3 regions of the Shewanella sp. SM23 genome follow, and region 1 is predicted to be linked to each of the others. Evidence: predicted binding sites of a transcription regulator. Region 1 holds the regulator's gene; each other region holds the start of a gene.

Region 1 (9,918 bases):
ATCCGCCCCCATGCCAGTTAATACAACAGCAAGCACATCACCACTAAAGGCTTTAGAAGCAGAAGCAAAGGTGATATCCACACAGGGCTTATAATTCATATCAGCACTGCCTGTGATAACTTTTAATCGGCCACTTGCTCCAGTACGTTCAACCATCATTTGCATACCACCTGGCGCTAAATATGCGCAACCCGGTTTAAGAAGATCGCCATTAGCGGCCTCTTTCACTTCAATCTTACATAAGCCATTTAAACGACTCGCAAATGCAGGGGTAAAGGCAGCAGGCATATGCTGGATTAATAAAATAGGATGCGGATAGTTTGCCGGAAACTGCGTGAGTATTTTTTGCAGCGCAACCGGACCACCAGTAGATGTACCGATCAGCAATAATTTATACTGTTTACCACTTGCACGAATCGTCGTTGCCGTTGAGGTTCTAACAGGAGCTGCGACAGGCGTATGAGCCGATATACTCGTTGTACCTAAAACGCTACCTGTTGGACGCACGCTAGGTGTTGGCGCGACCACAGGACGTGCAATCGGACGAAACATTCTGCGTCGTCCCAATGCCTTAACTCTTTGTTGCAACAATAAAATGGCATCATCTTTGTTGGTCGCAATATCTTCAAAACGTTTAGGCAGAAAATCTAATGCACCAGCATCTAAAGCGTCTAACGTTGCTTTAGCGCCATCATGGGTTAAAGAAGAAAACATCAAGATCGGAGTCGGACACTTAGCCATGATCTCACGAACAGCAGTAATACCATCCATGACAGGCATCTCAATATCCATAGTGATAACTTGGGGATTAAGCTCAGCAGCCAACTTCACCGCTTCGGCCCCATTTGAGGCCGTCGCGATAACTTCCAGTTCAGGATCTTGATTGACTATTTCACTAACACGTCGTCTGAAAAAACTTGAGTCATCAACGACTAATACTTTAATGGCCATTCCATTCCTTAGCTTGGAAACTAATTCTTACTTTTCGCATAATGCTTTAGCAATCCAGGAACATCTAAGATCAGTGCAATACCACCATCCGATGTAATTGTCGCACCAGCCATCCCAGGTGTGCCATGTAACATAGCGCCAAGAGGTTTAATAACGACCTCTTCTTGCCCTATTAAGGCATCCACTACAAAACCAATTTGCATCATGCCTAATTGCACGATAACCACATGACCATGCTTTTTATCGCCATGTTTAAAGGTCGTTTTGTTTCTATGTAGCCAGTGTTCCAAATAGAACAAAGGTACGGCCTTATTACGTACTATGACAGTCAGTTGCCCATCAACAATATTAGTTTTTGTGAGATCGAGATGGAAAATCTCATTCACGCTAGATAGAGGTAATGCAAACACTTGTTTAGCGACATCGACCATTAAGGTAGGCATAATCGCCAGTGTTAGCGGTACTTTAATCTCAAGTATCGTTCCCTTACCTTTCATGGAATCAATATGTACAGTGCCATTCAGCTGGGTGATACGAGTTTTTACCACGTCCATCCCAACACCACGGCCTGAAATATCTGAAATCTCAACTTTAGTTGAAAAACCTGGTGCAAAAATCAAATTATAGGCTTCGCTGTCTGTCATCCGCGAAGCAGAATCTTCATCGAGCACACCACGGTTTATGGCAATTTTTTTGAGTTTTTCAGGATCCATGCCTGCGCCATCGTCTTCGATTTTCAGCAGTATATGGTCGCCTTCCTGGCTTGCAGATAAGGTAATCGTTCCCGTTCTTGGCTTACCACTGGCTTCACGCTCGTTTGGCATCTCGATACCATGGTCCACAGAGTTACGCACTAAGTGGACGAGTGGATCGGCAAGCGCTTCAACGAGGTTTTTATCTAAGTCAGTTTCTTCACCGACCATGATCAAATCAATTTCTTTGTTTAGTGTACGAGCAAGATCACGTACCACCCGAGGGAAACGACCAAACACTTTCTTGATCGGTTGCATACGGGTTTTCATCACAGCGCCTTGCAAATCGGCAGTAACGAGATCTAAGTTCGCGAGAGCTTTCGACATCTCCTCATCATCACGGCTGATGCCTAAGCTCACCAATCGATTACGCACTAACACTAACTCACCCACCATATTCATGATCTGGTCGAGTCGTGCAGTATCTACACGTACCGTTGTTTCACCCTGAGGCACATTCGCAGAGCTAGCCTTAGCAGGTGCTTTATCGACAACCGCAATTTCCACCTTAGGTTTTGCAGCAACGACTGGGGCAGGAGCTGGTACTGCGGCTTTTACTGGCGCAGGAGCATGTGGTGCAGCAGTAGGTGCTACAGTCGAAACAGGGGGCGTAGGCGCTTTTACTTCAGCTTTCGCAGGTGCTCCGCCTTTCCCATGGAGTTCATCGAGTAATCGCTCAAACTCATCATCGGTAATTTCATCAGCATCTACAATCGGTTGAGGCGCAGGTGTTGCCACAACCTTAGGCTTAACAGGCACTTCAGCCTCAGCTTTAAATTTACCTGAGCCATGAAGTTCATCCAGTAACGCCTCGAACTCATCATCAGTGATGTCATCACCTGATGTTGAAGGTGTTTTAATTGGTGCAGCAGGCTTGACAGCAACAGGCTCAGATACAAATGTGGTAGCAGCGACCGCTGGTCCCTTTCCTGAACCATGAAGCGCATCCAATAAAGCTTCAAATTCAGCATCATTGATATCATCGATACTTGAAGACGTATTTTCAATGGAAGATGAGTTATCACTTATGTCAGCAGGGATTTCTTGAAGGGTAGGAGTATCAATAATGACTTCAACAACAGGTTCTGGCTCTACAACCTTGACAGAAGCGACTTCAGATGGCAAAGGCGCACCTGAACTGAGCATTTTAAGTCTCGCTAACAAACCTGAGTCGGCGGGATCTTGTTGCTCGCCCTGCTGGGTTTGCGCAAACATGGTATTAATTGCATCAACAGCCTGCAAAATAATATCCATCAACTCTGCGTTAACGCTACGCTTGCCTGTCCGCAATAAATCGAAGGTATTCTCAGCCTCATGACAAACATCAACCATGGGAGTTAAGCTAAGAAAGCCAGCACCACCTTTAACGGTATGAAAACCTCGGAAAATGGCGTTCAGCAAGTTAGTATCATCAGGATTATTTTCAAGCGCAACGAGTTGCTCTTGCAGAAGCTCTAAAATTTCACCGGCTTCGATTAAAAAGTCCTGGAGTATCTCTTCATCTACATCAAAGGCCATCAAATTGACTCCCAGTTAGAAACCCAGACTCGATAGAAGATCATCCACTTCGTCTTGACCCGTTACCACATCTTGACGAAGCTCGGCATTCATTATCGGGCCTTCTGCTTCAATATTATTTTTCTGAGCAATCTGACTTTCAATCATAGGTTGCTCACCAAATACCGTCAGCATAGAAACCAGATTACTTTCTACTTCCATTACTAGATCAATAACACGACGTATTATTTGTCCTGTTAAGTCTTGAAAATCTTGCGCCATCAAAATTTGATTAAGCAATTCACGTAATCGAGTCGAGTCATTTGCACTACGAGACATAAGGTCTTGTACATCGTGACAAAGGCCCTTAAATTCAGTCAGCGCTATCTCGCGTCGCATTAATCTGTCCCAAGATGGCATGACATTTTGAATATTTACGGTCACGGCATTAGCCAAAGGTAAACATTCTTCAACCGCATCCATGGTTTTATTTGCAGCTTGTTCGGTCATGTCAATAACGTAATTTAAACGTTGCTTGGCATCGGGGATCTCTGTATTGGCTAATTCAGCAAGACGATTATCAACTTGAAAATCCATCAGCGCACTATGAAGTTGCCGAGTTAATTTACCTACTTCTTCGAATAATTCTCGTTGCAGTGGAGCAGCAAGCTCCCGAAATAAATCATCTGCCTGACTTTGCTCACCTGCACTTAATAATTCAACTAAATGCTGAGCTTGCTCGAGCGTGATGAGCCCTGATGTTTGTGACTTCATAGCTCATCCTTGCTCAAGCGAGTCGTTCGAATATTTTATCTAACTTCTCTTTCAGCGTTGCAGCGGTAAAAGGCTTAACCACATAACCATTCACTCCCGCTTGAGCGGCAGCAATAATCTGTTCACGTTTTGCTTCAGCAGTTACCATTAATACGGGTAAATGCTTTAGCGAATCATCAGCGCGAATTGCTTTTAACAGATCGATTCCTTGCATACCAGGCATATTCCAATCTGTAACAACAAAATCAAAATCCCCCTTTTGCAACATCGGCAGGGCTGTTGAGCCATCGTCTGCTTCTTGGGTGTTATTAAACCCCAAGTCTCGCAACAAGTTCTTGATGATACGCCTCATTGTCGAAAAATCGTCAACAATGAGAATCTTCATATTCTTGTCCAAGGTTTCCTCCGGTGAGCTGACATTCTGTGCTCGATTAATAATTATACTTATGTCCAGTGCTTGAGTTTAGCTTTCAATCGCAACATTGCCTGACTTAATATCTGGCTAACCCGCGATTCACTGACTTCAAGAATGGCGCCAATCTCTTTTAAATTCAATGCTTCATCGTAGTACAGGGATAACACTAATGCATCTCTTTCAGGCAATAATTTAATTGCCTCAACCAGAGCAGAATGAAATTGGTTCTCAGCTAATGCTTCAAATGAATCATCATCGGACCGATCACTCACTGTAAGTATATCCTGAGATACGCCTAAATCTTCTATCCCTATGATTTTTCCGACAGAAACATCGTTAAGAATATGATGGTACTCATCGAGCGTCATATCAAGTTTTTCTGCAATTTCTGTGTCGCGTGCATCACGGCCCAGTTCTTGCTCTAACTCATCAATAGCGTGTGCAACCTTACGATTGTTACGATGAACGGAACGAGGGACCCAGTCGCCACGACGAATTTCATCTAACATGGCTCCACGTATGCGTATGCCGGCGAAGGTTTCAAATTTCGCACCCTTGCCACCATCAAACTTGGATGATGCTTCTAGTAACCCCATCATCCCAGCTTGGAGTAAATCATCTAACTGCACAGATGCAGGTAGTCTGGCGAGTAAATGATGCGCAATTCTTTTAACCAACGGAGCATACTGTTCAACGATCGACGATTTATTGTCTAAACAAGTATACGCAGCGGCTTTATTCACTCGTTTTTTCCTCTTGAAAATCTGGTCGTTGTACTAAACGCTCAACGAAAAACTCCAAATGCCCACCAGGTTGCTGCGGCACAGGCCAGCTCAAAATTTTATTTGCCAATCCTTGATACGCAATCGCCGCTGGTGATTTAGGATAAGCTTCAACCACCAATTTTTGTTTACGAACAGATTTACGTAAGTTTTCGTCAAATGGAATCGTGGCGACTAATTCAAGTGCGACATCTAAAAATCTGTCGGTCACTTTACTGAGTTTAGCAAATAATTCCATACCTTCGCGTAAACTACGCACCATATTGGCAACTATTTTAAAACGGAACACACCATGCTCACGGCTGAGAATTTTAATCAGGGCGTAGGCATCGGTAATCGAAGTGGGTTCATCACAAACAACGACTAACACATCCTGCGAAGCACGTGAGAAACTGAGCACCATATCTGAGATCCCAGCCGCAGTATCTACGACTAGAATATCAAACTGAGTCCGCATCTCACTAAATGCACGGATTAATCCAGCATGTTGCGCAGGGCTTAATTCCACCATCCCCTGTGTTCCTGAGGTGGCAGGTACTATGCCTATCCCCTTAGGACCACGCACGATAATATCGTCAAGCTCTGCATCACCAGAGAGAACATGAGAGAGGTTACGCTCGGCACGAATACCCAGCATGACGTCGACGTTTGCTAAGCCAAGGTCAGCGTCAAGTACCAAGACACGCTTGCCTTTTTCGGCTAATGCCACAGCAGTATTAATAGAAACGCTGGTTTTACCCACGCCTCCTTTACCACCAGTGACCGCGATTACTTTCACTTTTTCGTTATAGGGTTGATTCATCATACGTAAACCACTTGCTTGATCCAGGGTCATAAATCTACTCAAATGCACAGGCCATATTATCTGACCACGCTGTGTCTTGTAATGATTGTTGTTCTGTACTATCTAACGCTGCGAGTGCCTGCTGGGCTAAATCTAGGGTATCCGCAACTTTCATATCTTCAGGAACTCTTTGTCCATCAGTAATATAACTTAATGGTAATCCGTTTTGGATCAACACACTTAATGCCCCTGCTAACGACACAGATTCATCGAGTTTTGTGAGAACGACACCAGATAGGGGAATGCGTTTAAAATGATTGACTGCATCTTGCAGCACACGGCGCTGCCCTGTCGCAGACAGTACCAGATAACTGCGGATAGGTATCCTGCTATTTGCAGTTAAATTATCAAGTTGCTGGTAAAGGCGCATATCTCGCTGTCCCATGCCAGCCGTATCTATCAATACTAGCTTGCGATTCCTAAACTGATAGAGAATTTGCTCTAATTCATTTAGATCATGAGCTTGCTTTACTGGGCAGCCCATTATTTTGCCATAAGTTGCTAATTGCTCATAGGCTCCGATGCGATAATGATCTGTGGTAATTAAAGCAACATGTTCAGCACCATGATGTGCCGCAAAACGGGCAGCAAGTTTAGCTAATGACGTTGTTTTACCAACGCCAGTAGGACCAACTAATGCAACTACCCCGCCCTGTTTCACAATGTCATCACCCTGATTGTCAAGCATATTAGCGAGACTTTGTGGTAATGCTCTGACTAATTCAGCTGGCGTATAATGCTGGCTCAGCGCGGCTAATTTATTCGCAACCGCAGGGGAGAATTCAGCCTCAAGCAATTTGGCTTCGAGCATAGCACCAACGGGATCGATGCGTTTTTTATGTTCCGTCATCAAGGAGGATACTTGATGTGTCAGTAAATTACGCAGTGATGCTAATTCATCACGCATAGCCTCAATATCAGCACTTTGTTTCTGTGATGTTTGTGGCTTTTTATCAAATGAGGAAGGTGCTTCACGACGTTCTGGTTTCACAGCAGTAGGGGCTTGTAAGCCCTTAGCCCATGCTGGTAACTCGGCATCAACTTGCTGATGTGACATTTGTTGATTCAAACGGCTTTGCTGCTTCTCAAGTAAGGCTTGTAATGAGTCTGCTGGTGCGGCTGGCTTAGCGCGAGTTTCTACACGAACTGGCTGCTTAGCACCTAGGGACACGAGATCGTCGCTCACGTCCATAAAGGTCGGTGCTGGCGCAGTGGCTGCAGTTTTCGATTTAGGTTCGTCATAGTCAACGGCAGCGACAATTTCGATGCCACCGTTCACTTTTTTATTTGACATAATGACGGCATCTGAGCCGAGTGTTTCTTTCACTTGGGCCAGTGCGGCGCGCATGTCTTTGGCAAAAAATCGTTTAATCTTCACTTATGCGTCCTCTACTGGCCGACTGCAGATACGATACGTATTTGCTTCTCATCAGGTATTTCTTGGTATGAAATGACTCTGAGATTAGGAATAGTATGTTTAACAAAGCGTGACAGCGTCGCGCGTAACATACCTGACGTCAACAATATGGCGGGTTGTCCGACCATTTCTTGCTTTTGAGCCGCATCGGCAAGGGACTGCTGCATGCGTTCTGCAAGACCGGGTTCAATATTAGGACCATCGCCACCGGTTGCTTGCATTGACTGATGCAACATCTGTTCCAACTCTGGCGCCAAAGTAATGACGGGGATTTCGAGCTCTGGGCCTGAGATTTCCTGAACTATCATACGTTTCAAAGCGATACGTACAGCGGCAGTCAAGACTTCAGTGTCATTGCTCTTAGTGCCATATTCTAACAAAGTTTGCACTATAGTACGCAAGTCTCTAACTGAAACCCCTTCATTTAATAGGTTCTGCATCACTTTTACGACATGTCCTAGTGGCATGATATCTGGAATAAAGCCATCAACCAGCTTAGGTGAGTGTTTCGCAAGCATATCCATCAGTTGTTGCACTTCTTCGTAGCCTAACAACTTAGCGGCATTATTTGTGAGTAATTGACTAATATGAGTTGCAACAACAGTGGCGGCATCGACGACGGTATAACCTAATGTTTGTGCGTGCTCACGTAACTCAGGAGCGATCCATACCGCTTCTAGGCCAAAAGCGGGATCGCGCGTTTCGATACCATCGAGTTTGCCATAGACTTGACCAGGATTAATCGCCAATTCGCAATCATGACGAATATCTGCCTCTCCGACGACGACGCCCATTAATGAAATGCGATACGCATTAGGCGATAAATCTAAGTTATCGCGAATATGCACCGCGGGCACTAAGAAGCCTAGTTCCTGAGACAACTTTTTACGCACGCCTTTAATGCGGCTTAGTAACTCGCCACCTTGGCCCTTGTCTACCAGAGGGATCAAACGATATCCAACCTCAAGACCAATAGTATCAACATGATGTACATCGTCCCAACCTAGCTCTTTAGGCTCTTTATCTTGTCTTTCTATTGGACCCGATTTCACTTGTTCTAGCGCTTTAAGACGTTTGTTTTCATTTCGTTTATAAACAAAATAAGCTGCACCAGCAGTCATAAAGGCAAAGCTTAAAAACGCCATGTGCGGCATACCAGGAACAATACCCATTACAAACAGGACTCCGGCGGCGATACCCAATGACTTATGACTGTCAAACATCTGACTCATCATCATTTGGCCCATATCACCTGACTCGTTTTGACGAGTCACCATCAAGGCTGCGGCGATTGACAATAATAGACCAGGGATCTGCGCCACTAAACCATCACCGATAGTCAGTAAGGTATAAATTTCAACCGCTTCCGAGAAACTTAAGCCATGCTGCACAATCCCTATGATAAAACCACCTACGATGTTGATCACTAAGATCATGATACCGGCAATCGCATCCCCTTTAACGAATTTGGACGCACCGTCCATCGCACCATAGAAATCGGCTTCACGGGTCACTTCGGCACGGCGTATTCTCGCTTGGTCTTGATTTAAGGTTCCAGCATTTAAGTCAGCATCGATTGCCATTTGCTTACCAGGCATAGCATCCAAGGTAAAGCGGGCACTGACTTCTGCGATACGACCTGCACCTTTAGTCACCACCGCAAAGTTGATGATAATCAAAATGATAAAGACCACTAGACCAACGGCATAGTTACCACCGATCACCACAGAACCGAAGGCTTCAATCACCTTACCCGCGGCATCACCGCCATTATGACCCTCAAGTAAAACCACACGAGTAGAGGCAACGTTGAGCGCAAGGCGTAATAACGTCGCCACCAGTAACACAGTTGGGAAGGCAGCAAAATCTAAGGGTCTATCGGTATAAATAGCCACCAGCAATACGATGAGAGCTAACGCAATGTTGAATGAAAAGAGTATGTCTAATAGAAATGGAGGGATGGGTAAAACAATCATGGCCAATGCAGCAAGCACAACCACCGGCGTGCCAATGCCTTTAAAAGTGCTGAGCCTAATTTGTTTTACTTGACCAAGAGTCGCTTTAACATCCATTCGCTATAACCTAAACTTTGACGTGTCATAGCATAAAGCAAAAAACGCGCCAACAAGATTGAAGCCATTAATGAAGGAAAGATATGTACTGTGACTGATTGATATACATAAAATTAGCCATAAAAAACAAATGAACTCGACATCATCAGCTTTACCAATGACTACCATCAGAGGCTAGTGGTTAGTGGTTAGTATTTAGTATTTCAATTCATCAGGTATAGGTTGATTGAGTGGGACAGGAATAGGTTTACGACCGCGTCCTTTTTGATATTGGCGCAGCTGGAATACATAAGCCAAAATCTGTGCGACAGCAGTAAACAAACCTTCAGGGATCTGCTGATCTAACTTAGTCGTATGGTAAATCGCCCTTGCAAGTGGTGGGGCCGAAACAATCGCAATATTGTGCGCGCGGGC
Region 2 (9,918 bases), on a different contig from region 1:
TATTATTTGGTTCGATTTTACCCGGCACAAGAAACTGGCGAACCTGTGAGTGAATTTGCTGGCAAATTTGCTATTGGTACAGAAAAAGTCTCATCCACCCAATGGAAAGTGAGCTTAGATACCAATAACCGCGCAGAACCTAGCTATTATCTGAATGCGAAACCAGTGCCTAACTTGTATTATGGTCGCCAATTTCCGCCTTTACCTGCGGGTAAAAAATTACCCTAATGTTAATGCTTATTACGTTTAAATGGATTGTCTAACATCTAACGCATTTAGATAGAAATCGAACAAATTTAAACAAATACAATTAAATTAAAGACTTAGAAAACATGACTACAACTAAGCAAGCCTGCCCCTGTGGCAGTGGGATAAGCTATCAAGATTGCTGTGGTCCACTGCATACGCATGTAGACTCTGGGCAAGTGATTGCCCGTACACCTGAACAGCTTATGCGCTCACGCTACTGCGCATTTGTATTGAAAAATTTTGATTACATTTTAAAAACACATCATCCAGACTATCTAAATGGCCTTACTCTCACGAGCCTCAATGCTGATCCTCATCCACATTGGTTAGGATTAGATGTACAGAGCAGTACTGAAACACCAAGCCACAATGCTCAAGCGGCGATAGTTGAACAACGACATGGCACTGTTACTTTTAAAGCTTGGTATAAGCTCGATGGTGAAATTGATGCTATCTATGAGCGATCAGAATTCATCTACCAAGCAAGTCGCTGGTATTACAGCCAAGGCCAGCAAATGACGGCTAAATTACCCGGTAGAAATGATCTCTGTATTTGCCATAGTGGCAAAAAATTCAAACAATGCTGCTTAAAATCTCGATAGGTATACAGTGCTGAACTGCACTGGAAAATTACGATGAAGGTTTATAGTGCTAATTGAACAAGCACAGAGATGAATAATAAAGGCAACCTAGATTACAAACCTAGGTTGCCTTTATTTTATCGTGAGCAGCACATTTGAAATAATTGTGACTTAGTGGGTTATGTGTAACTTTAGTGAGTTATGACCGAAGCGCTTTTAGCCGACAAGATAAATTGTGCAAACTCAGGCTCCCGTAATGCAGGACTATAGAGATAACCCTGTGCCTGATGACAAAAACTTTTCGCTAAAAATGCTTCTTGCTCAAGGGTTTCAACCCCTTCTGCCGTCAGAGATATATTTAATGCATTCGCCATGGCGATAATGGCTGACACAATTTCGCGACTTTCGCGGCTGACGGTAAGATCTGAAATAAACGAACGATCAATCTTAAGTTTACTGATCGGAAACTGCTTCAAATAACGCATAGAGCAGTAACCCGTCCCAAAATCGTCAATCGCGAGCCCTACGCCTAATTCCGCTAATTCTTGGCATAACAAGGTCGCGTGGCGAATATCACCCATCAATTCAGTCTCTGTGATCTCTAAGATTAACGTCTTAGGTTTCAAGCGATAACGTGTCAACAACTGCCACACTTGCTCGAATAAATTACCACTGAAGAACTGGCGGGCCGACACATTCACATGCATTGTCATATCGGCATTATGATGCTGCCATAGGTTTAACTGTCGACATGCGGCCTCTAAAACCCAGCTGCCGATAGAATTAATCATCCCCGACTGCTCAGCAATATCAATAAAGGAAGCTGGAAATAACACGCCTCTTTTAGGGTGGTGCCAACGGATTAAGGCTTCGGCGCCAATATAGGTATTCTGCTCAAGATCCCTCAGAGGCTGATAATAAAGCTCAAACTGACGACCACGGATCGCACTGTGTAAATCACGTTCTATCTGCGCATCCTCTTTAAATGCACTCAATAACGTGCTGTTAAATACTTGGATTGCAGTGCCTTTTTTCTTTTTAGCATACTGCACTGCAATATCGGCACAGGTTAATGGGGCAAACAAACTCGCCACAGAGGCAATATCAACCACAGCTAAAGCAGGCTTTGGTTCGACTTGCTCACGGCCGATTAAAATAGGCATAGCAAGATGTTGATACAGGCGCGTACTAAAATAATCGAGATCGTAAACCGCATTATCATCGGTCAATAGCACGGCAAATTCATCGCTGCCGACGCGGGCAATTTCGGTGGCCTTATTAATCTCAGAAAAATGTTTCAAACGGCGGGCAATTTCTATCAACAAACTATCGCCATTTTCATGACCATAGGTATCGTTAAAACGCTTAAATCCCACTAAATCAACTAATAACAACAGTCCCTTCGTGGTACGTTCAAGGACTCGATTAAAATGAGTACGGTTATGTAGTCCCGTTAATCCACAACGCCAAGCAAGCCGTTCAAGCTCTGACTTATAGTTATGCTCGTCGGTATTTTCTTCACACGAGACCAAGGCATAATGATTGCCGCGATCGGTAATGAACTGACTCAGCACGTATGTCAGCCAATAACGACTGCCATCGGCACGACTAAACTGCACTTCGCCTTTGGCAATTTCGCCCCTAAAGATTTGCGCTAGAGTTTGCTCGGCTAATTGGGCATGCTGCTTGAAAAAAGCCAACTCACGGATATTCGCGCCGATAATCTGCTCACGAGGCATGCCGGTGATTTCACTGTGCGCCTGATTCACATACTCGACTTTTTCAGTATGCAGATTAATTAACATACTGATTTGTCGCGATTGTTCAGTGGCACAGCGAAATAAACTCAAGCTTTCTTCTTTATCGTAGCTGTGTTTTGTCGCTAAGGTCAGGGCTAATTGGTCAGCCATCTGGCACGCGAGGTGAATTTCACTGTCATGCCAGTGGGGAGTCAATTGTGCCCGTTCGATGCAGAGCACACCTTCGAGATGGCCATTGATACGAATAGCGATGTCAAGACTCGAGTTGATTTGCCTCGGGATAAAATAGCACTCAGCCAATTCACTTAAACGTGGATCGGTGAGGGCATTGCCTGCATCGATATGGCGCAGAGTTTTGAGCTCGTGTACATACCGGGGGCAATCTTGTAATAACTTAGGTCTATGAATGTCTTGCAACATCATAGAACCAAATTGTGCGACGAGTGATTGGGTTTGTTGATCAGATGAAAAAGTCCACACTGATACCAAAGAAACCGCTAAATTCTGGCACAACAACTCTGTGGTTAACTCTGCCGTCTTTGTGAAATCGCCCTGCTGTTTTGCAGTTGACTGTACCAAAGACTCCAATAAATGCTGATGCTGACGTCGCTTCACGCTGGTTCCCTACAAAACTTCGTGTTGGGCTAAAGGTCTTTGCTGTTAGCAAACTTACCTTGAAATTTAGAATTAAGCTGATTGAATTATTCTTATTTGGAGGCAGATTACACTAACTGTTGTAAGCACAGCAACATGTGGCACAATTTATTACAATTTGGTTAACAATAGCAGCATTTTTAGGCAATTAGCGCGATTTCCGGATATCCATAACCGACTAAAAACTAAAGTGCTGCTTTAAAAATTACAGGCCGTTTTCCAATTGAAAAATCATTTTTTCCGCGCTGACATTGAAGGTCAGCAGTAAGTCGACGCCTTCAGTCTTAGTCACAAATTCAGTTTGCACTTCAGCAAATCGAGTTTGAGCGCGTGTTGCCATGCTTTCGGCATCCGCTTGAGCGCTATCGCCAACAAAATTTAACGTCAATAACGTATCGTGTTCATCAATAACGGCGCCGATATCGACAAAGCTGCCGCAATCGGTGCAAGTGTCATTCACTGTCGGGCTCTGTGCTTCTATTATGCCTTTCATCTGTATTCCTTAATGTATAGAGCGACTGATTAACGGCATCACTAAAATATGCTCGTTAAATTTTTAACGCGGTAAATTTTAACTCGATAGGTTAATACGAATTATAGGTAATTAAGCTTCAAGATAACTGGCTTTAGCTCACGCTTATTTATCGAAATGGATCAGATTGACTTGATGGGTATTGAAGACCACTTGCGGGAAGACGGCCTTAGGCTGAAGCGAGCAAAGACACAAGATTACGTTGGATTGCCAATTGATCAGCAAAGTGCATGATCTCGACTTTGGGCGCGGTTAGTTGGCCCCTTTGCCTCAGCTGAGTGACATGGTCACAGTTACTTAACGCTTCTGCCATTGCGACTGACTCGCCGCCACGGATGACTAAGGCTTCCGGTCGCAATGCTTGTTGTAATTGAAACGCACGTGGACCTTGAGCCATAAAAATACTGCTGTTATCAACCACTGGTTCAGCAGACGATAAATCCGCCATTAAACTTTGCTGCGGTGGCAATTCGAACTGACGTTGTAATTTTTGCGCCATATCAAGTTCATTTTGCCATTGGAATTGCGCCATGTCCCGAGCGTCAACCGACAGTAACGACAGCAACAGGGCGAATTCGCCCCGTCTGTCGTTTTCTATCGCCGCGTTTAAGCGGGTGCCAATTTGGGCTTCGTTGACTAAAGGAACATCAATTTGCATAAAAAAACATCGTCAAAACAATTCGTTGTTAGTTAATCGACCATTTGATACATAACTTTAGTAATATTTTTAAATTGGGTATTTACATGGAAAAGGTTTCTGACTACTATGGCGGCCGCAATTGAGGAGGGGTTCCCGAGTGGCCAAAGGGATCAGACTGTAAATCTGACGGCTCAGCCTTCGAAGGTTCGAATCCTTCTCCCTCCACCATTTGCACTGCAAGTTTTATCGTGTTGTTCGAAAATGATGTAGAGTTTTACAAAAGCGTTAAAGGTATTCGTGGAGGGGTTCCCGAGTGGCCAAAGGGATCAGACTGTAAATCTGACGGCTCAGCCTTCGAAGGTTCGAATCCTTCTCCCTCCACCATCTTTATCTCTAACGCAGATAATCATTTTTCAAAAGCTAAACATGGCCAATGTTTAGTTTTGTCTTGATAAACAAGTCCGTTATTGATGATGTTTTGAAAGACAATTTTAAAAGTTAGTTGTAAAGCTAAAAAGAAAGTTTGTGGAGGGGTTCCCGAGTGGCCAAAGGGATCAGACTGTAAATCTGACGGCTCAGCCTTCGAAGGTTCGAATCCTTCTCCCTCCACCATTTCTTTCACTCTCGCATATCCTTCTTGTTCCACTTCCGCTTAGTCTGTTCCAACTTAATCTGACTGTTCCAGCTTAAATCTGATTAAATTCTTAGTATTTCTATGTTAAGTAAACCTCTTGGTTAACGACATTTTTTGATTTCAATTACGTCGTGCTCGACTTTAAGCGAATGACTTCAAGCTCATCCAATAAAACCGCTTTGCCCGTCCCTGTGATATGCTCTGAAAATGATCCCTTTCGATGTGACTACTATGATTTCTAACACGATTCAACCACCAGTGGATTCTCACAGCGCTCACAGACTCTGCCCAACATGGGAAGCCCACGCGATAGGCAAGATTGAAGCGGATTTTCAGCGCAGCGCCGATACCCACTTGATTAAGCTTGAATTACCTATGCTCGATGGCATAGATATTTATCTTAAAGATGAAAGTACCCACCCGACAGGGAGTTTGAAGCATCGCCTCGCCCGCTCACTCTTCCTCTATGCCCTGTGTAACGGCTGGATTAAGCAAGGCACGCCAATTATCGAATCCTCATCGGGCAGTACGGCGATTTCTGAAGCCTACTTTGCCCGCTTACTCGGTTTACCTTTTATTGCCGTAATGCCCAAAAGCACAGCTAAAAAGAAGATTGAGCAGATCACTTTCTATGGCGGTCAATGTCATTTTGTCGATCATTCCAGTGAGATTTACGCCGAATCGGCGCGCCTTGCCGCAGAGCTTGGCGGCCATTATATGGATCAATTCACCTACGCCGAGCGTGCAACCGACTGGCGCGGTAATAACAATATCGCTAACTCGATTTTCAATCAGATGGAGCGCGAGCCACACACTATCCCGCGGTGGATAGTGATGAGCCCAGGCACTGGCGGCACATCGGCGACCATAGGCCGCTACATTCGCTATCAGAGGTTGGCAACACAACTTTGCGTGGTCGACCCGCAAAACTCCGTTTTTTTTGATTTCTATCAGAGCGGCGATGCCAGCTTAACCTGTTGCAATGGCAGTAAGATTGAAGGCATAGGTCGACCGAGAGTCGAGCCATCGTTTATTCCTGGAGTTGTCGATACTATGCTGCAAATTCCCGACGCCGCATCAGTGGCGACGATTCATTGGTTAGAACAATTGATTGGCCGTAAAACCGGCGCATCCACAGGAACCAACCTGTACGGCGCATTGCAACTTGCAGTACAAATGCAAGCGCGTGGAGAGCAAGGCTCAATAGTGACCCTCATTTGTGACTCGGGTGAGCGTTACCTTGATACTTATTACGATACAGATTGGATTACAGCTAACATCGGCGATATTGCGCCCTATCAGCGCCAACTTGTAGCATTTAATCATTTCGGCCAGTTAAGTGAGCTTGATTAAGCAACTGTATTAAGTCGTTAGGTTTAGAATCCACAAAACATCCACCATAAAAAACGCCCCACAACTGTGAGGCGTTTTTTATGCTTTGCAGATTAGCATTAATCAATATTCAAATACTTATGAGTCTGGATCGATAAGCGCCAATTACGGGCGATACACACTTTCATCGCCAGTTCTGTCGCTCTAGGCTTTTGACTAATCGGCTGCAGGCAAATCGTTTTCGCTGAAATATCGATGTCATGCAGTAACTCATCAAGTTCATCGATGTGATTTTCAGTAGCGATAGGATGCTTAATCTCATTGGCGCGGTTCAGCGCCTGTGCTAATACCTGATAGCCCCCTTTCATGTTCACCTTGGGTGATACTGTCACCCAAGTGTCATCGGCACAGTTGATTTCAAAGGTGCCACTGGTTTCGATTTGAGTCGCAAAGCCTTGACTGTGCAAGGTCTCGGTTAATTCGCGTAAATCGTACATACAAGGCTCACCGCCGGTGATCACGATATGCCGCGCAGTAAAGCCTTTAGCGTGAAAAGCAGCAATAAGACTTTGCGCCGTATGATCAGCCCAGCGACCAATGGTGCCGTCCACGGTAATCACTTGCTCTGGCGACACCTTATTGGCTTCAAGCACATCCCATGTCTGTTTCGTATCGCACCAAGCACATCCCACGGGACAACCTTGTAGGCGGACAAATATGGCGGGCACTCCGGTAAAGACACCTTCACCTTGAATGGTTTCAAATACTTCGTTGACAGGGTAATTCATACTGACGTTCCACTTTTCTGGGGCGGCATTTATAGTGGATTTTAGCTTGAGCTGCAAGTCTTTGCGCCGAGAAAGCCTATTTCGGCCCTATAGTCAGAGTTTGCAAGCCCTATGGCCTGAGTTACACTAACGCCCTATTTATACCTGTTCTACGGTGAAGTGAAATCCTTTATGTCAACGAGCTTAGTGTCAAAAACAGTGGTGTCCAAAGCAGTGGTGGTATTCAGTGGCGGACAAGACTCAACAACTTGCCTTATTCAAGCCCTAACCCAGTACGATGAAGTACATGGGATCACTTTTGACTACGGTCAACGCCACCGCGAAGAAATTGAAGTTGCCAAATCCTTAGCAAAACGCTTGAAGATCACCAGTCATAAAGTCATGGATGTCACCTTACTCAATGAGTTAGCTATTTCAGCCCTCACCCGTGATGCGATACCCGTTTCACACGAGTTGATGGAAAATGGCTTACCCAATACCTTCGTGCCCGGCCGTAATATTTTATTTTTAACGCTTGCAGGTATTTATGCCTATCAATTAGGGGCGCAGGCGATTATCACAGGCGTGTGTGAAACCGATTTTTCAGGCTACCCTGATTGTCGTAACGATTTTGTCAAAGCGATGGAATCCGCCTTAGTTCAAGGCATGGATAAGCAACTAAAAATCATCACGCCTTTAATGTGGCTCAATAAGGCACAAACCTGGGCACTGGCGGATAAATATCGGCAACTTGATCTGGTTCGCCACCATACTCTCACCTGTTATAACGGCGTGATTGGCGATGGCTGTGGTGATTGCCCTGCCTGTCATCTTCGCAAACGTGGATTAGATGACTATCTACAGAATAAAGCAGCGGTCATGGCTGAGCTTGACGCCAGCGAGCCTAAAGCATGACACGCAGTCCCTATTGGGTCGCGCTGATGGTGAGTCTGATCTGTGCGGGTTTGTATGCCGCAGGCTTAGCAAGCCCCGATGTCGATAACTTACTCGCCTATCGCCGCAGTGCAATTAGTGAGGGTGAATGGTGGCGATTAATCACAGGAAATTTACTGCACACGAATCAATGGCATCTATTGATGAATCTTGCAGGGCTGTGGGTGGTGCTATTTTTGCACCATTTTCATTATCATCTCAAAGGCTTAAGTGCACTATTTTTCGTGTTATGTTTACTTGAAGGTATAGGCTTGTATTTAGGCTATCCGCAATTGCTTGGTTATGTCGGCTTAAGTGGTATGTTGCATGGCTTGTTCGCCTACGGCGCAGTGCAGGATATTGTCCGTAAGCTGCGCTCAGGCTATCTGCTGCTCGTTGGCGTTATCATCAAAGTCGGTTACGAACAGCTTTATGGTGCCAGCAGTGATGTCACCGCCATGATAGGTGCGCGCGTAGCAACCGAGGCGCATTTGGTCGGCTTAATCTGCGGGTTGATTTGCGCTTTAGCGGTGTTTATCAAGCTAAAAATGAGCCCATCAAAAGTCCCTGCTTAATCCAAGTCAAGATATTAAAAAGCCGTCGCAGCATGATTGCTGGACGGCTTTTTTTAATGCAGAGCGCAAGAATAAATCTAGGCTTTGATTAACAGGTCCCGCAGGTGCTTGACTTCATCACGCATTGCCGCCGCTTGTTCAAACTCTAAGTTGCGCGCATGTTCATGCATCTTCTTCTCAAGCTGATCGATTTGATGGCTCAACTCTGCCGCATCGGCTTTATGGTAATGGGACTTAGGCTCAGCCACTTTGCCATACACAGCTTTACTGTCGCGGCCATCGTCCACATCCATCACATCAGTGATCCGTTTAACGACGCCCTTAGGCGTGATACCGTGTTTTAAGTTGTGCGCCCGCTGACGTTCACGACGTCGGTCAGTTTCACCTATCGCTTTCTCCATCGAATTGGTGATGCGATCGGCATAGAGAATCACTTTACCATTGACGTTACGCGCCGCGCGGCCAATTGTTTGGATGAGCGAGCGTTCAGAGCGCAAGAAGCCCTCTTTATCGGCATCTAAAATACACACCAATGACACTTCAGGCATATCTAAGCCTTCGCGCAATAAGTTGATCCCAACCAGCACATCAAACTTACCTAAACGCAGATCGCGGATGATCTCAACCCGTTCGACAGTGTCAATGTCCGAATGTAGATAACGCACTTTTACGCCATGTTCGTCGAGGTATTCAGTCAAATCCTCCGACATACGCTTAGTCAGCGTCGTCACTAGCACCCGCTCATTGACGGCCACTCGCTTGGCGATTTCAGACAATAAATCGTCCACTTGGGTCCCAACAGGGCGCACTTCTAATTCAGGATCGAGTAATCCCGTTGGCCGCACAACCTGCTCAGCAATCTCGCCTTCGCTCTTTTCCAGCTCGTAGGCACTCGGTGTTGCCGACACATAGATAGTTTGCGGCATCAATTGCTCAAACTCTTCAAACTTGAGCGGCCGGTTATCCAAGGCGGACGGTAAGCGGAAACCGTATTCGACAAGTGTGGTTTTACGGGAACGGTCACCTTTGTACATAGCGCCGATTTGCGGCACAGTCACATGGGATTCATCGATAATTAATAAGCCGTCGGCAGGCAAATAGTCGAGCAAGGTTGGTGGCCCTTCCCCCGGTGCGCGGCCAGACAAATAGCGCGAGTAGTTTTCGATGCCAGAGCAATAACCCAACTCCACCATCATTTCCACATCGTATTGCACCCGCTCATGGATACGCTGGGCTTCAATTAACTTGTTGTTATCGAGTA
Region 3 (9,918 bases), on a different contig from region 1:
TACCAACGCCCTGTTCATCGGCGCTGAGCGTCAATTGCTGTGGTCGCAAGAATACTGTTCCGCTGAACTCGCTCGGCAAATTTAATGGCGTGAGGCTGGTTAAATGACCTATGGGAGTGACAACACTGTGCCCATCAAACACTGCTGCAGGTAAGTAATTACCGCTACCTAAAAAGTCCGCCACATAGCGGCTGTTTGGGGCGGCATATAAAGCTTCGGCACTACCATGCTGCACTATGATGCCTTGATTAAAGATGGCTAAAGTATCTGCAAATACAAAGGCTTCATCCTTGCTATGAGTAACAAACACCGCGCTGACATTACGCTGTTTTAAGATGCTGCGAATTTCCGCCATCATCTCGTAGCGCACTTGGGCATCAATATTGGAAAAAGGCTCATCGAGCAGCAATAACTGCGGCTCATAGGCAAGTGCCCGCGCAATCGAAACTCGCTGCTGCTGACCGCCAGATAATTCATGGGGATAGCGCTGTGCCAACCCTTCAAGTTTGACCAAAGCTAGCATTTCATCCAAACGTGCCTGACGTTCTGCGCCCGACAATCTAGCCACCCCAAAGAGGATATTTTCCGCCACAGTCAAATGAGGGAAAAGCGCATAGTCTTGAAAAATCATGCCGATGCCGCGCTGCTCGCTAGGTACAAACTGGCTATCGCCACTCACTATGCGGCCATTAATCTGGATTTCACCTTGGCTTATGGCCTGTAATCCAGCAACTGCACGCAATAAGGTCGTCTTGCCACAACCGCTTGGGCCTAACAACGCCAGGATTTCCCCTTGGGCGAGCGTTAAACTCAAACCTTTAAGTACTTGCTGGCCCTGATAATCGCTATGAATTTGCTTAAGCTTGAGCGTACTTGTCATCAGCTGTGATGCTCCAATGAACGGTTTAAATAAATAAGCGGCACTAAACCCACCAGTACAATCACAATAGCAGCTAATGCGCCGTGCTCGAGTTTTTCATCGGACGCAAACTGGAATACATAAGTTGCAAGATTCTCAAAACCGATAGGCCGCAGTAATAACGCAGCGGGCAGTTCCTTCATGCTTTCGATAAACACCAATAAAGCGCCCGCAAACAATCCCTTAGCAAGTAAAGGCAAATGCACCCGCCGCAAAAGTTGCCTAGGAGTTTGCCCCATGGTCAGGCTCACCATATCCAGCGATGGCGAGATGCGTTTATAACTGCTTTCAACACTGCCAATCGCAATTGCCACGAAACGCACACAAAAAGCAAAAATCAATGCCATCACACTGCCTGTTAGGATAAGGCCTGGGCCTGCTATGCCGACAAGATCCGCCAGATCGTTAATCGCAAAATCTAACATAGTTAAAGGCACTAATACCCCAATAGCCAGCACAGTGCCTGGTAAGGCATAGCCCGTCGAAGCTAACCGTGAGGGCAAAGCATCACTCTGTCTTGGGCTTATCCGGCGAACGAACATAAGCAGTAAGGCGATTAAGCAACAGAGTAAACTGGTGATCAGCGCAAGACTGAGGCTGTTAAGACTCAATTGCCAAAAACTCTTATCCCAGCTTTGTTCAAAGTAACCAATCGCATAGGATAATAAAATCCCGAAAGGTAACAGAAAGGCTAATAGCAATAGCATGCCGCAAAAGCTGAGTGCGACCAAGGTTTGAGTCATCGAGAGTCGATACAAGTCAGTGACTTGTATACGTGATTGTTTTTGGAATAACTGCTGTTTACGACGGGCAAAACGCTCAAATCCAATCAGACTAAATACCACCAGCAAGATAATCGCCGATAACTTAGCGGCGGCGGTCAAATTGCCATAACCCAACCAAGTGTCATACACGGCTGTCGTTAAGGTGGGCACGGCAAAATAGTTAACCGTTGCAAAATCAGCGGCCGTCTCCATCGCCACTAAAGCCACCCCAACGGCGAGCGCAGGCCTTGCCATAGGCAAAGATAAACGCCAAAAACTTTGCCACGGTGAACAGCCCATAATGCGCGAAGCATGCGCCAAACTTAAGGATTGCTCCATAAAAGCGGTACGCGCCAAGAGATAAATATAGGGAAACAATACCAGCGACAACATACACGCCGCGCCGCCTAAGGTACGAATATCGGGGAAGAAATAATCCTGCGGTGAGTCCCAGCCAAATATCGAACGAAGACCGCGCTGCACTGGCCCCGCATAATCGAGTAAATTGGTATAGACGTAGGCAACAATATACGCAGGCATAGCGAGGGGCAATAATAGCGCCCATTGCAAATATCGCCTGCCGACAAAGTCACAACGAGCCATCAACCAAGCGCAAGGTAACGCGAGTAATAACGCCCCCAGACTCACCCAGAAAATCAGCAATAAACTATTAATGATATATGTCGGCAGAACCGTTGCCATCAAGTGCCCAAACACGGCTTCGTCAGGCTGAAAAGCTTGAAATATCAACGCAAATAGTGGCAATACCAGCAAGGCGGCCACGGCATAACCAGCAAGCGACCAGCTTCTGGCTAATCCTAAAATCATGTCAATCCTTAAAACGTCACAGCGCCAATCACTGGCGCTGATAACCTAAATCTGCATTTTGTCGCTAGTACTGGAGCTAGAGATCAAACTGCACTTCATCTAATAGCTTAACCGCCGCTTGGTGATATTCTGCCAACTTAAAAATGGGTAACTGATCTGACTTAAACTTACCCCATGAGGCCACTAAAGATGAAGGTGCCACATCGGCTTTCACTGGATATTCCATATTCACATCGGCATAGGCCTTTTGAGCCACATCGGCGGATAAGAACTCCATCAATTTGATCGCATTGGCTTTATTAGGCGCATGGCGAGTTAGTACCATGCCAGACACATTCACATGGGCACCGCGGTCAGCTTGGTTCGGGAAGTTGAGCGTCACAGCTTCGGCGATCGCCTTTTGCTCAGGATCCTGCAACATATTGCCGTAATAGTAGCTATTACCAATGGCGATCTCACACACACCTTCTTTTACTGCGGCAATTTGCCCCCTATCGTTCCCCTGAGGTTTGCGGGCTAAATTAGTTTTCACGCCTTGTAACCAAGTTTTTGCCTCAGCTTCACCGTGATGAGCAATCATAGATGCGACTAACGCTATGTTGTATGGATGTTTACCACTGCGAGTACAAATCTTTCCTTTATATTTGGGATCGGCTAATTCTTCATAGGTCAATTGCTGCTGGCCTAAACGATCCTTGGCTGTATAGAGATTTCGCACCCGCATAGTCAGGGCATACCACTGGCCATCGGGATCGCGATACTGCGCAGGAATATTGCTCTCTAGCAGGGGATTTTTGACTGGAGAGGTTAGATCTTTATCCACTAATTCAACTAAACGTGAAAAATCAGACGTCAGCACAAGATCCGCTGGGGATAAACGGCCTTCACGGACGAGACGCTCGGCAATACCGTCTTTAGCAAATACCAAATTCACACCTATGCCAGTTTCTTCGGTGAAACGCGTCAGGATAGGCTCCACCAAGAAAGCTTGACGATAAGAATAAACGGTTAATTTATCATCTGCATTCGCTGAATGCCCAACCGACATTAACCCAACAATAGCCGCGCAAGTTACCCATTTCATTACCGAATTCTCCCCAAAGTGATGACGTGTTCTGCAAAATTAGAACACTAATGCATTAATGATAATGCTTATCAGTTTCGCAAGAGTAATAGATACGGAACTTGAGAGCAAGCAGCTAATTAACTTTATGTTTTTAATGGCATTAATCTGAAAATTTGAGATTATCTCAAATCAAACTAAACTGAACCTTAATTTGATAAAAATGCTTTCAGGAGGCGTTATGTTAACTGTTTTGCTGCTAGGCGTAGCCGCAATTGCGCTATTTGGCTTATTCAAACTCAATAGTCGTCCCAAAAGACATAAACACTCTTCTCAAGCTGCTGATCCCAGCATTAATAAGACTCACAGTTTTCACAGTTTTCACAGTTTTCACAGTGTGAGCATTGTGAATAACGGCAGTTGCTGTGAGCAAATTGAAGCGCTTTCTGGAAAACGATTTTTATCGAAAGATGCGCCCGAAATTCCGATGGAAGAATGCACTAAGGCAAACTGCCAATGCCGCTATCAACACCATGAAGACAGGCGACAGCTAGGCAATGATCGCAGAGTAGAATATGGGGTTACTCGTGAGTTATTCGGCGCTTTTGGTGAACAAAATCGCCGTGATAGGCCAAAAGGAAGACGCGCAACCGACGGTTGAGCATCCTCTGCGGATTATTGGGGACGAGTTTGAATAAATGCAGGTAAATCACGCATTTCACTGAACCAAAGTGCTGTCGCAGGTGCAACCTTACGCCAATCTAGCTCTGGATGTCTAAAATCCACATAATCGAGTAAGCAAATCAAGGCTAATTGCGGTGCTTGAATCGTGGTTTGGGTGATCACAGTTTGAAGCTCAATCTGCATAAGGCCGCGCAGCAGTGCTTGTTCAAAACGTGCAGTCCAAAATACTGACCTCACGCCTTCTTCTTCACGCATTTGCTCTTGGCGTAATTTCACCGCGCTATCGATTAAGCCTTTGACTAAAGAATACTGACACTCCAGCACCCAGTTATTATTTGAGATCCCAAACATCTTACGATCGCCAAGCTCTGCATCTAGGTAACGCATGATCACTTCACTATCGAATAGTGCTACACCATCGTTGGTAATAAGACATGGGATCTGTCCTAACGGGTTAGCATCGAGTAATTCTGCGCTGTTTTCAAAGGGATTAACTAACTGCTCTTCAATATTGTTAATCCCTAGATACTGGATTAAAGCTCTTACACAACGGGCATAGGGCGAAGCTTGAGAACTTAACAACTTCATCAAAAATTTCCTTTTGTTTGCATTAAACGCTATGGCTTTTTAGGGGCAAGAACGGCAACAAGTTTATTCTCGCCTTCTATGTAAAATTGAGATTACCAGTATTTTTCAACGGTAATTTGCCCAGGAGCACGGCGTAAATTCTTCACTAACCCTTTATCGAGTAAAGCGGCTTGCGCACCATTAATCATACCCGGATTGCCGCAGATCATAACTTGAGAGTCAGCTGCGTTTAAGGTTAATCCTGCCTTTTTTTCGATTTCACCCGAGACTATCCCCTCGGGAATGCGACACTGCAAAGCATCGGCAAAGGGTTTACGGGTCACACTCAAGACTAATGTAAATTGTTCAGGGTATTTGCGTTCTAAATTACGCAGCTTATCAAGATATGCCAAATCCTGTGCTTCGCGCACGCCATACACAAGCACGACTTTTTCAAAACGCTCCCAAGGTTCATCGGTGTCGAGCATAGACAAAAATGGCCCTACTGCTGTTCCTGTGGCTAAAAACCACAAATGCTTCCCTTGGAGTTCACCCTTAGGAATTTCAGCTAAGGTCATAAAACCGGTCGCGGTTGAGGTAATTTCAATTTCATCGCCTATTGCAAGGTTGTGTAATTGAGGCGATAACAGGCCATCCTCTACTGCAACGGCGAGCACCTCGGCATAGGGTTTATCGGGAGAATTTACTAAGGAGTAGGCTCTAGCCACACGCTTATCATCTTGCATTTGACTTAACTTGATAAACTGACCAGGAATAAATGGAGCTAACTCGGCAGCAATGCGCAATGAGAATAACTTATCACTCCAATCAATACGTTCTATCACTTGTCCCCTAATCCACATAACTTGCCCTCAAGCGAAACGTTAAATAGGCTTCCAGCATAGACTTTTTTCTGCACAACAAAAACCCCTTATATAAGGGGCTTATGACTATAACGCTGAATATAGAACTGAAAATACTGAGGTATTAACTCGGACTCGATACTGTCTCATCAGTCTTCTTGTTAAAGCTATCTCTAAAGGCTTGCAGCCCCTCTTGCACTAAGCTGTAGGTTTTATCGACACCATCGGCAATATCACCCTGCAATACTTTAAGGCCGGACAGAATATCTTTAGCCTCTTTAAAGCCATTGTCAATGGCACCGCCAATAATCCCCATAAAGCTATCGAGTTGATCACTTAGACTCATACCCGAATTTTGTTGTTGGTGAATGCTAAAAAACTGCGTCGCAAAACTCACGATACGATCTGCAGTCGCTTCTGGAGAAGTATCTACGCCATTATCATAAGCCGTCTGAATCGCGTTCTCGCCCATAGTGGGCGCTAACTCTTTATTAATCGACTCTATCGCTGCGCGATAAAGCAAGGCCATAGACTGATCGCCTGACTTGATATTCACATCTTGCTGTGCCGATAAAATCGCTTGATTCATCAGCTGCTTGCTCGTTTGCTGCGCAGTTTGCTTCGAGGTTACTTCTGTGGCTTTCGCGTCCTTCGAATCACTCACTTCGGTGCCCTTAGACGCCGCGTTTTCAGCATATTTTTTCTGTGGCAAAGGGGTACTTTGCACTTGAGGGGGTTTATTGATTTCCATGATGACTATCCATTCAATTCGGGTCGACTTAATTATCGACCAAAATTTAACCAGCTTTAGTAATTTTTAGAATTGAAGTACCATCTGACCACAAGGCCATGATAAGGCCCACATAAATTAAGTGGGTTCATTCTTTAATAAGGTGCATAAAGCGCCAACCCACCGCAATGCAGATCATTACTATCGCTGAGCTTAGACATAAGCCAATAGAAAAGGATGTTACACCATGGCAGCAGGCCGCAGTTTGAGTCATTTCCGCTTTCACGGGTTTACACTAATCCTTAAGCACTATTTTAAGCATAATCTGGGTATCAATATAAAACGCTTTAGCCTGCTAACAAGCCTCGTCATATTCACTTGCCTCGGCTTTGCTCCCATTAGCCAAGCTCATGCTGAAAGTAGACTAATTATTTTAGTCAGACATGCCGAGAAAGCCGACACGCCAGCCAATAACCCGCAGTTATCACCCAAGGGAGAAATACGCGCAGCATCACTGATCACTGCCTTGAGCCGCACGCCGCTGTCGCAACTTATTGCGACTCAATACCTAAGAACCCAGCAAACACTCGCGCCCATCGCCGAGGATCGCCATTTACCTGTGACGATAGTAGAAGCTGCCAAACCTATCGAAGGACATATCCAACACATTGTTGAACAAGTGCATGCTGTAAAGGGCAATACACTCATCGTTGGGCATTCAAATACTGTCCCACAGATCATTAAAGCCCTTGGTGGACCTGAGATCCAAGCGATCAGTGAAGATGACTATAGCCAGCTGTTTTTACTCTCTCTTAATGATGACCAACCTGCGAGCTTGATCGCCACCCGTTACGGACAAGAATAAGGATAAATAACATGAGTGAACTCAATTGGTTTATGTGGGGACTCGATCTATTTTCAGGGCTGTTTTTGATTGTAATAGGACTCGCAGTACTCGCGGTTATTTACATGTATATCGCAGATAAAATGCAGACCAAACAAGCGGTAAGACATAACTATCCCGTGATTGGTCGCTTTCGATATTTGTTTGAAAAACAAGGTGAGTTTTTCAGACAATACTTTTTCGCCCAAGACAGAGAAGAACTGCCCTTCAACCGTGCTGAACGCAGCTGGGTGTACCGCGCCGCTAAAAATGTCGATAGAACTATCGCCTTTGGTTCGACTCGCCCCTTGGATACTGCCGGTACTGTTATGTTTATGAATACCGCCTTCCCAACCCAAGATGAAGAGATCACACCCATTCATCCACTGACAATTGGCACCAATTGCCGCCAACCCTATACGACTCAAGCCATTTGTCATATTTCAGCCATGAGCTTTGGGGCTCTATCGCGCCCAGCAATTACCGCCCTTTCCCACGGTGCAGCGCAGGCGGGTTGCTGGCTTAACACAGGTGAAGGCGGCTTGAGCCCTTATCATCTAAAAGGTGGCTGCGATATCGTCTTTCAAATTGGAACGGCCAAATACGGTGTACGTAATGAGCACGGACATTTAGACGATGAAAAGCTCAAGTCGATAGCCATTCATCCCGAAGTCAAAATGTTTGAAATTAAAATGAGTCAAGGAGCTAAACCGGGCAAAGGCGGCATTTTACCAGGGATCAAAGTCACAGCTGAAATTGCCCATATTCGCGGTATTCCTCAGGGTTATGACTCTATTAGCCCTAATGGTCATATTGAATTCAAATCCGTGAACGATATTTTGGATATGGTTGAACGAGTACGTGAAGTTACCGGTAAACCAACGGGCATTAAGGCCGTACTCGGTGACGTGCAGTGGCTCGAAGATTTATGTGATGAAATTGAACGTCGTGGCGAAGACTCTGCCCCCGACTTCTTTACCTTAGACAGTGCCGATGGCGGCACAGGCGCTGCACCACAACCTTTAATGGATTATGTCGGATTACCACTGAAGGAAAGCTTACCTATCCTAGTTAATGTCTTGATCCAACGAGGCTTGCGTAAACGCATCAAAGTCATCGCTTCGGGTAAACTTATTGTGCCATCAAGAGTCGCTTGGGCTTTGGCATTAGGTGCCGACTTCATCGCATCGGCCCGTGGCAATATGTTCGCCCTCGGTTGTATTCAAGCCTTACAGTGCAATAGAGATACCTGCCCAACGGGCATCACAACGCACAATCCCAAGCTACAACAAGGACTCGATCCTAGGGATAAATCGGCTCGTGTTGCTAACTATAATCATAATTTACACCATGACTTAGCCTTAATTGCGCACTCTTGCGGAGTGACAGAACCAAGACAACTCAAACCTTCACATGTCCGAATTGTGCTCGATAGCGGTTTATCCATTTCACTCGATAAATACTATGCACATATGGATAAGTAGCCGCGAACACTCGCGGTTAATGGCGAATACAACTTTCGTCTATATAGGGTTTACATAAGGTATATTTGAATGCGTATCACAAAAGAGGTAAGATCCGTGACGTGAGACATTATTCAAATGTCTTACCCACAATTGAACTTAAGGAAACACTTTGAAATCTAGCTTCGTAAGCCAACTGCCCGCCAGTAAAACTGTAAGCACTAGCTGTAAGAGCTGTAATCGCCTGACCGAGATCGAAGGTGAACTGGTGTGTTTTCGCGAAGGGCAGATCATTCGACTCACTTTGATAGATGAGTCAGTACCTAAATTGAATCTTTTATGTGAAGGTTGGAAAGCGGGGAAGCTGAACGGCGTAGCTTAATTCAGCCATATTTTATCTCTGGAGTCTCTCTAGAGCATCAAGAATAGAGGCTCACCTCTATTCTCGGACGTTCTCACCCAAACTGTACTAAAGCACTAGCGAACACACCTAACGCATACCCATAAAGTCACTTGTCGGCGCGTTCATATCGCGGATCACACCTGCCAGCACCATTTCTGGATTGACTTTAGCCAAGGTAAGTCGCCGAGTTGTAACCAACAGGCCCGCGTTCAACTCAGCATGAATGCGTTGCAATGAATCATAATCAACACCACGTTTTTTCAATGTCGCCATGATGGCATACCAATCAGTGGCGACTTTTTCTTCTTTGCCTTCAATATTAGCTCTCAGTGTAATATTTTCCATGCCAGATCTCTTCCGATTGATGTGTTGGCATTGAGTATAGAGAGCCGAAGCTGAATAAAGACTGAACTGTATTGCGCTATTAACTGCTCAGAGGAGTATGTTGTTGCTCATTTTGTATCCGCCATAATTTGGCATAGAGACCATTTGCCAACAGCAAAGTCTGATGATTACCTTGCTCAACTATTTCTCCTTGGCTTAATACGACTATTTGATCGGCATCGACTATGGTCGATAACCTATGAGCCACCACTAGGCTAGTGTGCCCCTTAGCGACTTCCCGCAGTGCCGACAAAATAGCTTGCTCGGAGCGACTATCGAGTGAAGATGTCGCCTCATCAAACACCAGCACTGGCGAGCCCTTCAAAATGGCCCTTGCTATCGCGACCCGCTGTTTTTCTCCGCCAGA

What was found. The regulator FliA, encoded in region 1, starts transcription of late flagellar genes. The targets are predictions, from matches to a motif close to CTAAAGNTNNNNNNNNNNNNGCCGATA.
Region 2: L5L98_RS14470 (VC2046/SO_2500 family protein) is a predicted target of FliA. The motif match lies at 4,469-4,495, and genes of this name have one in related genera.
Region 3: L5L98_RS07410 (DUF5610 domain-containing protein) is a predicted target of FliA. The motif match lies at 6,473-6,499, and genes of this name have one in related genera.

The regions. Positions count from the first base shown of each region.
Region 1 covers NZ_JAKKRM010000003.1:301,396-311,313, forward strand. Annotated here, with positions in the region: gene L5L98_RS06070 (chemotaxis response regulator protein-glutamate methylesterase) at 1-951, opposite strand, end outside; gene L5L98_RS06075 (chemotaxis protein CheA) at 972-3,221, opposite strand; gene L5L98_RS06080 (protein phosphatase CheZ) at 3,237-3,974, opposite strand; gene cheY (chemotaxis response regulator CheY) at 3,988-4,371, opposite strand; gene L5L98_RS06090 (RNA polymerase sigma factor FliA) at 4,419-5,132, opposite strand; gene L5L98_RS06095 (MinD/ParA family protein) at 5,125-6,006, opposite strand; gene flhF (flagellar biosynthesis protein FlhF) at 6,011-7,393, opposite strand; gene flhA (flagellar biosynthesis protein FlhA) at 7,405-9,504, opposite strand; gene flhB (flagellar biosynthesis protein FlhB) at 9,700-9,918, opposite strand, start outside.
Region 2 covers NZ_JAKKRM010000011.1:118,047-127,964, reverse strand. Annotated here, with positions in the region: gene L5L98_RS14490 (DUF4440 domain-containing protein) at 1-228, shown strand, start outside; gene L5L98_RS14485 (YchJ family protein) at 333-851, shown strand; gene L5L98_RS14480 (putative bifunctional diguanylate cyclase/phosphodiesterase) at 1,022-3,205, opposite strand; gene L5L98_RS14475 (DUF406 family protein) at 3,450-3,737, opposite strand; gene L5L98_RS14470 (VC2046/SO_2500 family protein) at 3,946-4,434, opposite strand; tRNA gene L5L98_RS14465 (tRNA-Tyr) at 4,560-4,644, shown strand; tRNA gene L5L98_RS14460 (tRNA-Tyr) at 4,716-4,800, shown strand; tRNA gene L5L98_RS14455 (tRNA-Tyr) at 4,944-5,028, shown strand; gene L5L98_RS14450 (PLP-dependent cysteine synthase family protein) at 5,258-6,403, shown strand; gene queE (7-carboxy-7-deazaguanine synthase QueE) at 6,502-7,170, opposite strand; gene queC (7-cyano-7-deazaguanine synthase QueC) at 7,342-8,064, shown strand; gene rrtA (rhombosortase) at 8,061-8,657, shown strand; gene uvrB (excinuclease ABC subunit UvrB) at 8,735-9,918, opposite strand, start outside.
Region 3 covers NZ_JAKKRM010000004.1:202,409-212,326, forward strand. Annotated here, with positions in the region: gene L5L98_RS07380 (ABC transporter ATP-binding protein) at 1-880, opposite strand, end outside; gene L5L98_RS07385 (ABC transporter permease) at 880-2,511, opposite strand; gene L5L98_RS07390 (Fe(3+) ABC transporter substrate-binding protein) at 2,588-3,595, opposite strand; gene L5L98_RS07395 (hypothetical protein) at 3,816-4,235, shown strand; gene L5L98_RS07400 (glutathione S-transferase N-terminal domain-containing protein) at 4,250-4,846, opposite strand; gene L5L98_RS07405 (ferredoxin--NADP reductase) at 4,939-5,688, opposite strand; gene L5L98_RS07410 (DUF5610 domain-containing protein) at 5,813-6,439, opposite strand; gene L5L98_RS07415 (SixA phosphatase family protein) at 6,666-7,283, shown strand; gene L5L98_RS07420 (FMN-binding glutamate synthase family protein) at 7,295-8,785, shown strand; gene L5L98_RS07425 (hypothetical protein) at 8,937-9,146, shown strand; gene L5L98_RS07430 (hypothetical protein) at 9,255-9,512, opposite strand; gene L5L98_RS07435 (ABCB family ABC transporter ATP-binding protein/permease) at 9,592-9,918, opposite strand, start outside.